DNA from 3 places in the Nonomuraea sp. NPDC049269 genome. Region 3 is predicted to be linked to each of the others. Evidence: riboswitches for the same ligand, from Rfam matches in the RefSeq annotation. Region 3 holds a riboswitch; each other region holds the start of a gene.
The links. A riboswitch is a leader RNA that binds a small molecule or an ion and turns the genes downstream of it on or off. The one in region 3 is predicted to bind S-adenosylmethionine.
Positions count from the first base shown of each region.

Region 1 (3,267 bases), on a different contig from region 3:
GCCAGGTGCACCACCCGGCCGTGCCACTCCGGATGCGCGTGCAGGAACTCCCGGTAGGCCACAAGCCCGCGGACGATGTTCTTGGACAGCTCGGTGCGGTCGATGCGGACGATCAGCCGGCGGTCGCCGACCTGCTCCCTGAGCGCGGCCATGTTGGACTCGACGTCGGGCTCGTGGGCTCGTTCCCACAGCGCCGCGCCGTCCACACCGAGGCCGTGCACGCCGATGTGGGTGGTCCTGCCCTCGTGCGTGACCGTACGGCCGGTCAGATCCACCTCGGCGCCCAGCAGAGCCCGGCAGCAGTCCATGAACGCGCCCGCCCAGCGTTCGGTGAGGAACCCGGCGTGGTCGGCGCCCAGGATGCCCTCCAGGACCTCGCGGGCGACGTCGTCGGGCAGCAGCGAGAAGTATTCGGGCGGCGCCCACGGCGTGTGGCTGAAGTGCGCGATGCGCAGGTCCGGCCGCTCGGCGCGGAGCATCGCCGGGGTCAGCGTGAGGTGGTAGTCCTGGACCATCACGCGGGCCCCGTGCCCGGCCTCCTCGGCCAGAGCCAGCGCGAAGGCGCCGTTGTAGTCGCGGTAGGACTCCCACTCCCGCTGGAACCTGGTGCCGAACAGCGGCGCGTTGGGGATGTCGTAGAGCAGGTGGTTGACGAACCACAGGGTGGAGTTGGCCACGGCGTTGTAGGCGCGGTGGAAGGTGGCCGGCGGGATGTCCAGCATCCGCAGCGCGCCCGTGTCGTAGCCGGCCTGGTCGAGCCGGCCGCCGGGCGCCTGGCGTACGGCGCCCCGGTCGCCGTCGGACAGGGCGGCGCAGATCCACAGCACGCCGTCGTCCTTCATGACCCCGGAGAGCCCGGACACCAGCCCGCCACCACCGCGCTTCATGGTCAGCACACCGTCGTCGGAGACGGTGAACGAGACGGGTCCTCTGTTAGAGGCGACAAGGACGCTGTTCATTAAAGTTCCCTCCGACCATAGGATCCCAGCTATGGCGCTTGATGAGCTAACCGAGGAACTGGCCCGCTCCGCCGCTGCCGGAGATCATCGCGCACTCGGTGAGCTCCTGAAGCGGATCGAGCCGGACGTGATGCGGCACTGCGCCCGAATCCTCCCCTACCACCAGGATGCGGAGGAGGCGTCGCAGGACACCCTGCTCGCCGTTGCGCGCAACATCGGGCGCTTCGAGGGACGGGCCAGGTTCAGCACCTGGCTGCACATCGTGACGGCCAACTGCGCGCGTACGACGTACCGCACGCTGAAGCGCCGCTCGGCCGAGCAGACCTCCGACGAGTTGCCCATGCAGAAGCCCGACGCGCGGCGGGTCAGTGTGATCGCCGGGTCGCGGCTCGACCTGCTCGACGCGATGGAGGCACTGGAGGCCGACAAGCCCGACCTGGCCCAGGCGCTGGTGCTGCGTGACATCGTGCAGCTCGACTACAACGAGGTCGCCGAGCAGCTCGGCATCCCGCTCGGCACCGCCAAGTCACGCATCCACCAGGCGCGCAAGTATGTTCAGGGAGTGCTGGGCGACGACTATCGCTGAGATCGTACGTCTCGCTTCCTGAGACGGACGGTCGCTTGACGGGCCTGGCCAGGTACAGTCAGAGCAAACAACTGAATATTGCTCATCCAGAGGGGTGGAGGGACCGGCCCTGCGAAGCCCCGGCAACCCTCCCGGATTCAGACTCGCGACCTGGCGAGGCCGACCGGGACAGGTGCCAATTCCGGTCTGCGGTCAAGGTGGCCGCAGGCGAAGATGAGGGAAGGCCTCGCTTCATGTCGCACGATTTCGGACCCGCCGTAGCCCTCTCCTGCCGCGAGTGCGGCGCCCGCTACGACCTCGGCCCCAGTTTCGCCTGTCTGGAGTGTTTCGGGCCGCTCGAAGCGGCCTACTCCTTCGGTGACGTCACCCGGAAGGACATCGAGTCCGGCCCCGCCAACATCTGGCGCTACCGCTCACTCCTCCCCGTCCCCGTGGACGTCGCCACCAAGCCGAACATGAACCCCGGCTGGACCAAGCTCGTCAAGGCCGGCAATCTCGGCCGGGCGCTGGGCATCAAGTCCCTGTACGTCAAGGACGACTCGGGCAACCCCACCCACTCCTTCAAGGACCGGGTGGTGGCCATCGCCGTCGAGGCGGCCCGTAACTTCGGCTTCCACACCCTGTCGTGCTCCTCCACCGGCAACCTCGCGGGCGCGGTCACGGCCGCCGCCGCCAGGGCCGGGCTCGACGCCTGCGTGTTCATCCCCGCCGGGCTGGAGCAGGCCAAGATCGCCATGGCCCGGGTGTTCGGCGGCAAGCTGGTCGCCATCGACGGCTCCTACGACGAGGTCAACCGGTTCTGCTCCGAGCTCATCGGCGACCCGCTGGGCGACAAGTGGGGCTTCGTCAACGTCAACCTGCGGCCCTACTACGCCGAGGGCTCCAAGACGCTCGCCTACGAGATCGCCGAGCAGCTCGGCTGGCGCCTGCCCGAGCAGATCATCATCCCGGTGGCCTCCGGCTCCCAGCTCACGAAGATCGACAAGGGCTTCAAGGAGCTGGTCGCACTCGGCCTGGTCGAGGACACCCCGTACAAGATCTTCGCCGCGCAGGCCAACGGCTGCTCGCCCGTGTCGACCGCCTACAAGGCCGGCCTCGACGTGGTCCAGCCGGTCAAGCCCGACACCATCGCCAAGTCGCTGGCCATCGGCAACCCCGCCGACGGCCCGTACGTGCTCGACATCGCCCGCCGCACGGGCGGGTCGGTGGAGGACGTCACGGACCCCGAGATCGTCGCCGCCATCAAGCTGCTGGCCTCGACGGAGGGCATCTTCGCCGAGACGGCCGGTGGCGTCACCGTGGGAGTGCTGAAGAAGCTCGTCGAGACCGGGCAGCTCGACCCGGAGGCGGAGACCGTGGTGCTCAACACCGGCGACGGGCTCAAGACGCTCGACGCCGTCGCCGACGACGCCGAGCCCACGGCAGTGATCCGGCCCTCTCTCGACGCGTTCCGCGCGGCTGTCTGACAACCAGGAAAGGCGAGTTAATCATGAGCGTTTCTGTGCGGATTCCCACCATTCTGCGCACCTACACCGGGGGTAACGCGGAGGTGAGCGGGGAGGGTGCGACTCTCCGCGACGTGCTGGCGAAGCTCGACTCCGACTACCCGGGGATCGGCGCGAGAATTCTGGATGAATCGGGCAAGATTCGTCGTTTTGTCAACGTTTACGTTGGCGAAGAGGATGTCCGTTTTGCCGATGGTCTTGACACGGCAGCCCCCGA
Region 1 covers NZ_JBICSO010000021.1:34,407-37,673, forward strand. Annotated here, with positions in the region: gene ACGFNP_RS60895 (trehalose-6-phosphate synthase) at 1-959, opposite strand, end outside; gene ACGFNP_RS60900 (RNA polymerase sigma factor) at 991-1,545, shown strand; SAM riboswitch class I at 1,625-1,765, shown strand; gene thrC (threonine synthase) at 1,779-3,011, shown strand; gene ACGFNP_RS60910 (MoaD/ThiS family protein) at 3,035-3,267, shown strand, end outside.
Region 1: it holds a riboswitch for S-adenosylmethionine, as region 3 does, so the genes downstream of both, thrC (threonine synthase) here and ACGFNP_RS34650 (GNAT family N-acetyltransferase) in region 3, are expected to answer to the same signal.

Region 2 (3,267 bases), on a different contig from region 3:
CGGCTCGGCCACCTCGGCGATCAGGTCGCCGCCGCCCTTCTCGACGTACGCGGCGACCAGCCCCTCCGCGATCGACCTGACCCGGGGACGCAGCGACTCGACCATGCGCGGCGTGAACGCCTTGGAGACCAGCCGGCGCAGCCTGGTGTGCACCGGCGGCTCGACGTCGAGCATGCCCGCCCTGGTCACCCGCCAGAACGGCTCCTGGAACTCCGGCTCGGCCGGTCGGCCGAACTCCTCGTGCGTGGCCACGTGCAGGTAGGAGCGGCCCAGGCGACGGTCTCTGAGCAGCGCGTTCACGTCCGCGTGCCGGGAGACCAGCCACTGACCCGTCGGCTCGAAGTAGCTGACGGGCGCGTCATGCCTCAGCGCCGCGTAGGCGCCGTACGGATAGGCGACAAAATCCGGATTCCAGGGGTCGAAGCGCACTATTTCATCTTATGAGGATGCTTGCTTGGCATGCCTGCTGCGCATCCGGATGTTGAGCAGCTCCACGATGACCGAGAATGCCATCGCGAAGTAGATGTAGCCCTTCGAGATGTGCTGGCCGAGCCCCTCGGCGATGAGCACCACCCCGATCAGCACCAGGAACGCCAGAGCCAGCATCTTGATGCTCGGATGCTTGTCCACGAACCTGCTGATCGGCCCCGACGCGAACAGCATGACCAGCACCGCCACGATCACCGCGGCGATCATCACGCCGAGCTCGTCCACCATGCCCACGGCGGTGATCACCGAGTCGAGCGAGAACACCACGTCCAGCACCATGATCTGCGCGATCACCGAGGCGAACGACGTGACGGCCCGCGTCTTGCCGTCCTCCTCCTTCAGCTCCATGCTGTGCCCGATCTCGGTGACGCTCTTGGCCAGCAGGAACAGACCGCCCAGCAGCAGGATCAGGTCGCGCCCCGATATCTCGTGGCCGAAGACCTCGAACAGCGGCGCGGTCAGCCGCACCACCCACGACAACGCGAGCAGCAGGAGCAACCGGCTGATCAGAGCCGCGCCCAGACCCATGACGCGGGCCCTGTCACGCTGCTCCGGCGGCAGCTTCCCGGCCAGGATGGAGATGAAGATGATGTTGTCGATACCGAGCACGATCTCCAGCGCGACCAGGGTGAAAAACCCGATCCAGATCTGAGGGTCGGTCACCCAGTCCAGCATTAGTACTCCTCACGGCAGGGGTTTCAGGTTCCAACGAGGCAAGGGCCGCAGAAGTTCACCGTTGTGATTGATGGCCGAGTGTCGGTTATAGTGCGGGGTGTAGGTCATGAGTGCCAGCGCACAGCCCCGGCTTGCTGGCCGGCAACCCTCGCGTCCGCGGCGGGGTGCCCCGGGTGAAGACCTGGTCCGTCACGAGGTGTGGCGGGCAAGCGCGGGCTTGCTGGGTGCTCCAGGGGTCCGATGTCCCCAGGAGGTGCGCCATGTCCACTTTGACGATTTTCAGCTCCCTGCCCGCCCAGGCCACCGAGACGCCGGTCGGGCACAGCCGTCCGATCCCCGCCGTGCTCGGCACGGATCTGGAGGTCCCGGTCAAGGGCGGCCGGCTCGTGACGTACGCGAACCTCGACTACGCGGCGAGCGCCCCCTGTCTGGAGCCGGTCAGCGCCGCCGTCACCGCCGCGCTCCCGGCCTACTCCAGCGTGCACCGCGGCGCGGGGTACGCCTCCCAGCTCACCACGGCCCGCTACGAGCAGGCCCGCCACACGGTCAGGGCCTTCGTCGGCGCCCGCCCCGACGATGCCGTGATCTTCACCCGCAACACCACCGACGCCACGAACCTGCTGGCCCGCTGCCTGCCCGAGGGCACGACCGCGGTCGTCTTCGACACCGAGCACCACGCCTCGCTCCTGCCCTGGAAGCGGTCCGTACGGCTGGCGCCGCCCGCCTTCCCCGGTGAGGCGGTCCGCGTGGCCGACGAGGCGCTGGCCGGGATCGACGGCCCCAAGCTGCTGGTCGTCACCGCAGCCTCGAACGTCACCGGCGAGCTCTGGCCGATCGCCGCCCTGGCGCACATCGCGCACCGCCACGGGGCCCGGATCCTGGTGGACGCCGCCCAGCTGGTGCCGCACCGGCGGCTCAACCTGACCGCGCTCGACCTCGACTACGTCGCCTTCTCCGGCCACAAGCTCTACGCCCCCTTCGGCGCCGGGGTGCTGGTCGGCCGCCGTGACTGGCTCTCGTCCGGCGAGCCGTACCTGAAGGGCGGTGGCGCGGTGCGTTCGGTCGCCGCTGACGTCCAGGAAGGTGACGTCCAGGAAGGTATCGAGTGGCATGACGATGCCGAGCCGCGGCACGAGGCGGGCACCCCTAACGTGCTGGGTGCCATCGCCTTGGCCGCCGCCTGTGACGCGCTCAGCGCGACCGGCTGGACCGAGCTGGTGCGCGAGGAGGAGCGGCTGATCGCCCGGCTCCGGTCCGGGCTGGCCACGATCGAGGGCGTGCGCGAGCTGTCGCTGTGGGGGCCGGACCAGCCGCGCGTGGGCATCGTCTCGTTCGTCGTGGACGGGCACTCGGCGCGCGAGGTGGCCGAGGTGCTGTCCGGCGAGTACGGCATCGGCGTGCGTGACGGCAAGTTCTGCGCGCACCCCTTCGTCCGGCACCTGCTCGGCACCGCGGACGGCGGCTGCGAGGACGACACGGCCTCCGCGGTGCGTGCCTCGATCGGCATCGGCACCACGGAGGAGCACGTGGACCGCCTCGTCGACGCACTCCGGGACCTCGCCGCCCGCTGAGGTCAGCCGGGCGGTGGGCGTCTGCGCGATGGCTCGTCGGCGACGGTCTCATCGAAGTACCCGGTGGGGCGCGTGGACATGGGTCTGGTGGTGTCCGCCTCCGGTCTGATGGAGGTGGCCGGGGCGTGACCGGCCAGATCCTGCTCGGCCGCGCGGCGCTCGGCGCGCCGCCGGTACGTGCTGTGCAGGATGCCGTCGATCCCGATCCGGCCACCGCCCAGCGCCACGAGCAGCAGGCAGACCACGCCCAGCGCGCCGGCGAGCTCCCAGCCGCCGTTCTGCACCATGACGCCGTGCCCACCGTGGACGAACATGATCGCGCCCAGCATGTCGACCAGCAGCCCGAGGGCCGCCAGCCGGACCAGCAGGCCGATGATCAGCAGCGCCCCTCCGACGCTCTCCACGACGATGGCGAACAAGGCCGAGAGCTGCGGCAGCGGCACGCCGATCTGAGCGAAGGCGGCGGCCGTGGCCGGCACCCCGCCCTGCAACTTCTGCCACCCGTGGGTCACGAAGATCACACCGATCGCCA
Region 2 covers NZ_JBICSO010000011.1:111,501-114,767, reverse strand. Annotated here, with positions in the region: gene ACGFNP_RS49910 (cytochrome P450) at 1-429, opposite strand, end outside; gene ACGFNP_RS49905 (TerC family protein) at 439-1,164, opposite strand; SAM riboswitch class IV at 1,267-1,382, shown strand; gene ACGFNP_RS49900 (aminotransferase class V-fold PLP-dependent enzyme) at 1,425-2,735, shown strand; gene ACGFNP_RS49895 (DoxX family protein) at 2,738-3,267, opposite strand, start outside.
Region 2: it holds a riboswitch for S-adenosylmethionine, as region 3 does, so the genes downstream of both, ACGFNP_RS49900 (aminotransferase class V-fold PLP-dependent enzyme) here and ACGFNP_RS34650 (GNAT family N-acetyltransferase) in region 3, are expected to answer to the same signal.

Region 3 (3,267 bases):
AGTTCGCCTTGTGTGCCGCCGGACGCGCCATGTCACCCGCCAACCAGTCACGCCCACTCTAGAACCTCATGGTGGAGTCTGCGGCAAGTGGGACGGCCCGTAAACACCCGCAGGTAGAAGGCCGTCGCCATGGGCAGGTACGTATGACGATGGACATCAGCGGAGGCGGCTCGTCGAATCCGATTGCATACGAGCAAGGCGGCACTCAATATGGACCCGGAATCCCAATGAGAGCCGGTGCTCAGATGGCAAACCATTCGAAATACCCACGAATCCGACATCCTGTTAAGCCGCAGCGTTGGTGGAATCGGCCTGCAGTGAAATGGGCCGGAACGGCTATTGCCACCCCAGTGCTTGTCGGCGTGCTGATCTGGGCGATACAACAGCCGTTCACCCCGTCGCCCCGCCCGAGCGCCATACCGGAGCCTCGTACGCCCTCACCGACCCCGACACGCCCCGCGGGGCCGCCACTGTCAGTCGATCTCGTCCAAGTGGAACATTCGGACCTGCATAACACCTGGATCTTTCCCGAGGCAGTGACCCTCTCAGGTGATCAACTTGCCCAGATCAATGCCCTGCCGGAATATTCAGATGCACAGCACAGATGGTTTCGGCAACAAGGTGGCGTCGACCCGTACAGCACCGACTTCAAGATCGTCGTTCACGGAAACGCAGATCGGCCCGTGCGCATCGTCGGAATGAAGGCGGTCCCGCGCTGCGGCCCACCGCTCACCGGCACATTGTTCGAGAGCCCGAGCGCGGGCAGCGAGGACAGCATAAAAATTGGCCTCGACCTCGACGAAACCGACCCCCGAGGCAAGACGCTGGTCAACGACACAGAATGGGGTGGAGATTACTTCCGCGAGAAGACGATCTCCCTCAAACGTGATGAAGAGATCACTTTTCAAGTGACCGCGACAACACAGAAGCATTACTGCGAGTTCTCGATCGCGCTCGATGTGCTCAGCAACGGCAAACTGATCAATCAGCGCATCGACGACCACGGCAAGCCGTTCAAAGTCAGCGCCCGCAACACCGACTACGCCTCGTACCAGAAAATGTATATCGGCGGAGTAGCCAACGCCGACGGCGACGGCAAGTGGCGCAGCGTGGATCCGCAGACCTACCAGTAGGTCGCGATGACGTTTGACGCCGCCCTCCACGCTGGGGCAGGATCTCTCCACCGAGATCATCCAGAGGATCCGAGGGGCCTGGCCCGATGACGGTCCGGCAACCTGCCCGAGGGCAAGGTGCCAACGCCAGGAACGATGAGGAGAGTCCCATGAGCCTCCGGCTCGATGTTCCCGTGCTCCACGGATCGTCCGTTCGGCTGGAGCCGCTGGCGATGAGGCACGCGCCGGATCTGGCGCGGGCGGCAGAGGAGGATCGTTCCTCCTACGGTTTCACCTTGGTTCCCCGGGCCACCGAGATCGAGGATTATCTGGCGGCCCAGTTCGCTCGGGTGGCCGACGGGTTGACGCCGTTCGCGCAGGTTCGGGTGCGGGACGGGATGGCGGTGGGATGCACCGCGTTCTGGGATCCCCGGACCTGGCCGGACCGGCAAGACCTGTGCGCCATCGAGGTCGGTTGGACCTGGCTCGCGGCATCGGCGCAGGGCGCCGGGATCAATCTGGAGGCGAAGCTCCTCCTCTTCACCCATGCGTTCGAGACGCTGGGCGTCACGCGCGTCGACCTCAAGACCGACGCGCGCAACGAGAGGTCACGTCGGGCCATCGAGCGCCTCGGCGCGCGCTTCGAGGGGGTGTTGCGTAGCTGGTCGCCGTCCTGGGCGCCCGGCGAAGCGGGGAAGCTGCGAGACTCGGCCATGTTCTCCGTGGTCGCCGCCGAATGGCCGGCCGTCAAGTCGGCGCTGCACGCTCGCCTCACCACCGTGAGCGCCGGGTAGTCCCCGTGCATCACGCGATGATCATCGCTACCAGAACGAGGGCCGACCCGCCCATCACCACGGCGTGCCGGATGTTCTGGAGGATGGGCATGACCCAGGTGGGAAACCCGCCCTCGGCAGCCTTGAGCAGGGCCCGCACGTCGATGCGCTGAAGCATCGGGTCACCCTTACGGTCGAAGGCGGCCTTCACCGACTTGGCGGCGGTCAGGTTGCTGTACAGGATGAGGAAGTTGCCGGCGAGAACGATCGGCTGGAAGACCCAGGAAAGGGTCTGCCCCCAGTCGCTCCCGGACAGGTTGAGCACGGCCAGCACCGTCATGACCAGGGCGACCGTCACGGGGACGACCGTTTCGTGGCCGCTGGCGTCGAAGCTGAGCTTGTTCTCCTCCAGGACGGAGATGGGCACTCCCTGACGGGTCAGTTCCGCCTCCGCGTTCGCTTTCGCACTGCCCCCGTAGCGGTGGCGCACCAGCGGGATGCTCAGGAAGGCAAGCGCGATGAGCAGTTGCAGTGCCGCGGCGAATGTGATCATGGTGGGTGTTCTCCTCGTCCCGGTGTTCCGTTCTCGATGAAGACGACGATGCCCACCACCGCTGAGACCGGGCTGACCGCGCGCTGTCACGAGCCCGCGGCGACTGTCAGCCTGGACCAGCGACAACCGTCAAAGCCGACTTCGGGCAGATCTCCCGGTACGCGATATCGCCCAGGTAGTGGCTCCACTCCGCTTCGGTGAGCCGGCGGCCCGCGCGCCCGCACACCAGCGCGGCGACCCGTTCGGCTCCGACGGGGATCTCCAGGATGTCGCCGTCGGCCGAGTAGTACAGCGTGCCGCCGTCGGCACTGAAGGTCAGCGAGTCGACATCCTGGATCGTCGCGGGGTCGAAGCCGCCGCCGAGCCGCCGCCTGTTGACGGGGTCCCAGAGCTGGAGTACGCCACCGCTGGCCGCCGCGAGCACGTCCCCGCTCGGTGAGAAGGCCAGGACGCTCGCGGGACCCGCCGCTTTCGGCAGCATGGGACGCAATGCCGTCGGCCCGGAGGGATCCCAGAGCGAGACGCGTCCCGTCTCGTCGTAGGCGATGGCCATGAGACCACGGCTGCTCAGGGCGACACCGTCCCCGCCGGAGGTGGACGTGTCATAGCCCTCCCCGACCAGCTTGCCGGTAGCCACGTCCATGAACCTGCCGGAGCCGGTGGCGAGCCTCTTGCCGTCGGGCAGGTACGGGCCGCCGTCGCTGGTGGTGGGGCTGTCGTGCAGAACCCGGCCGGTGGCCGCGTCGAGCACGGTGAGCCAGTACTTCAGGGTCTGCCCGTCCGGGCCGAGGACGAGCGCGATCGTCCTGCCGTCGGGGCTGAAGACGGC
Region 3 covers NZ_JBICSO010000006.1:596,002-599,268, forward strand. Annotated here, with positions in the region: gene ACGFNP_RS34640 (hypothetical protein) at 1-31, opposite strand, end outside; gene ACGFNP_RS34645 (hypothetical protein) at 492-1,133, shown strand; SAM riboswitch class I at 1,187-1,275, shown strand; gene ACGFNP_RS34650 (GNAT family N-acetyltransferase) at 1,283-1,906, shown strand; gene ACGFNP_RS34655 (hypothetical protein) at 1,917-2,438, opposite strand; gene ACGFNP_RS34660 (protein kinase) at 2,545-3,267, opposite strand, start outside.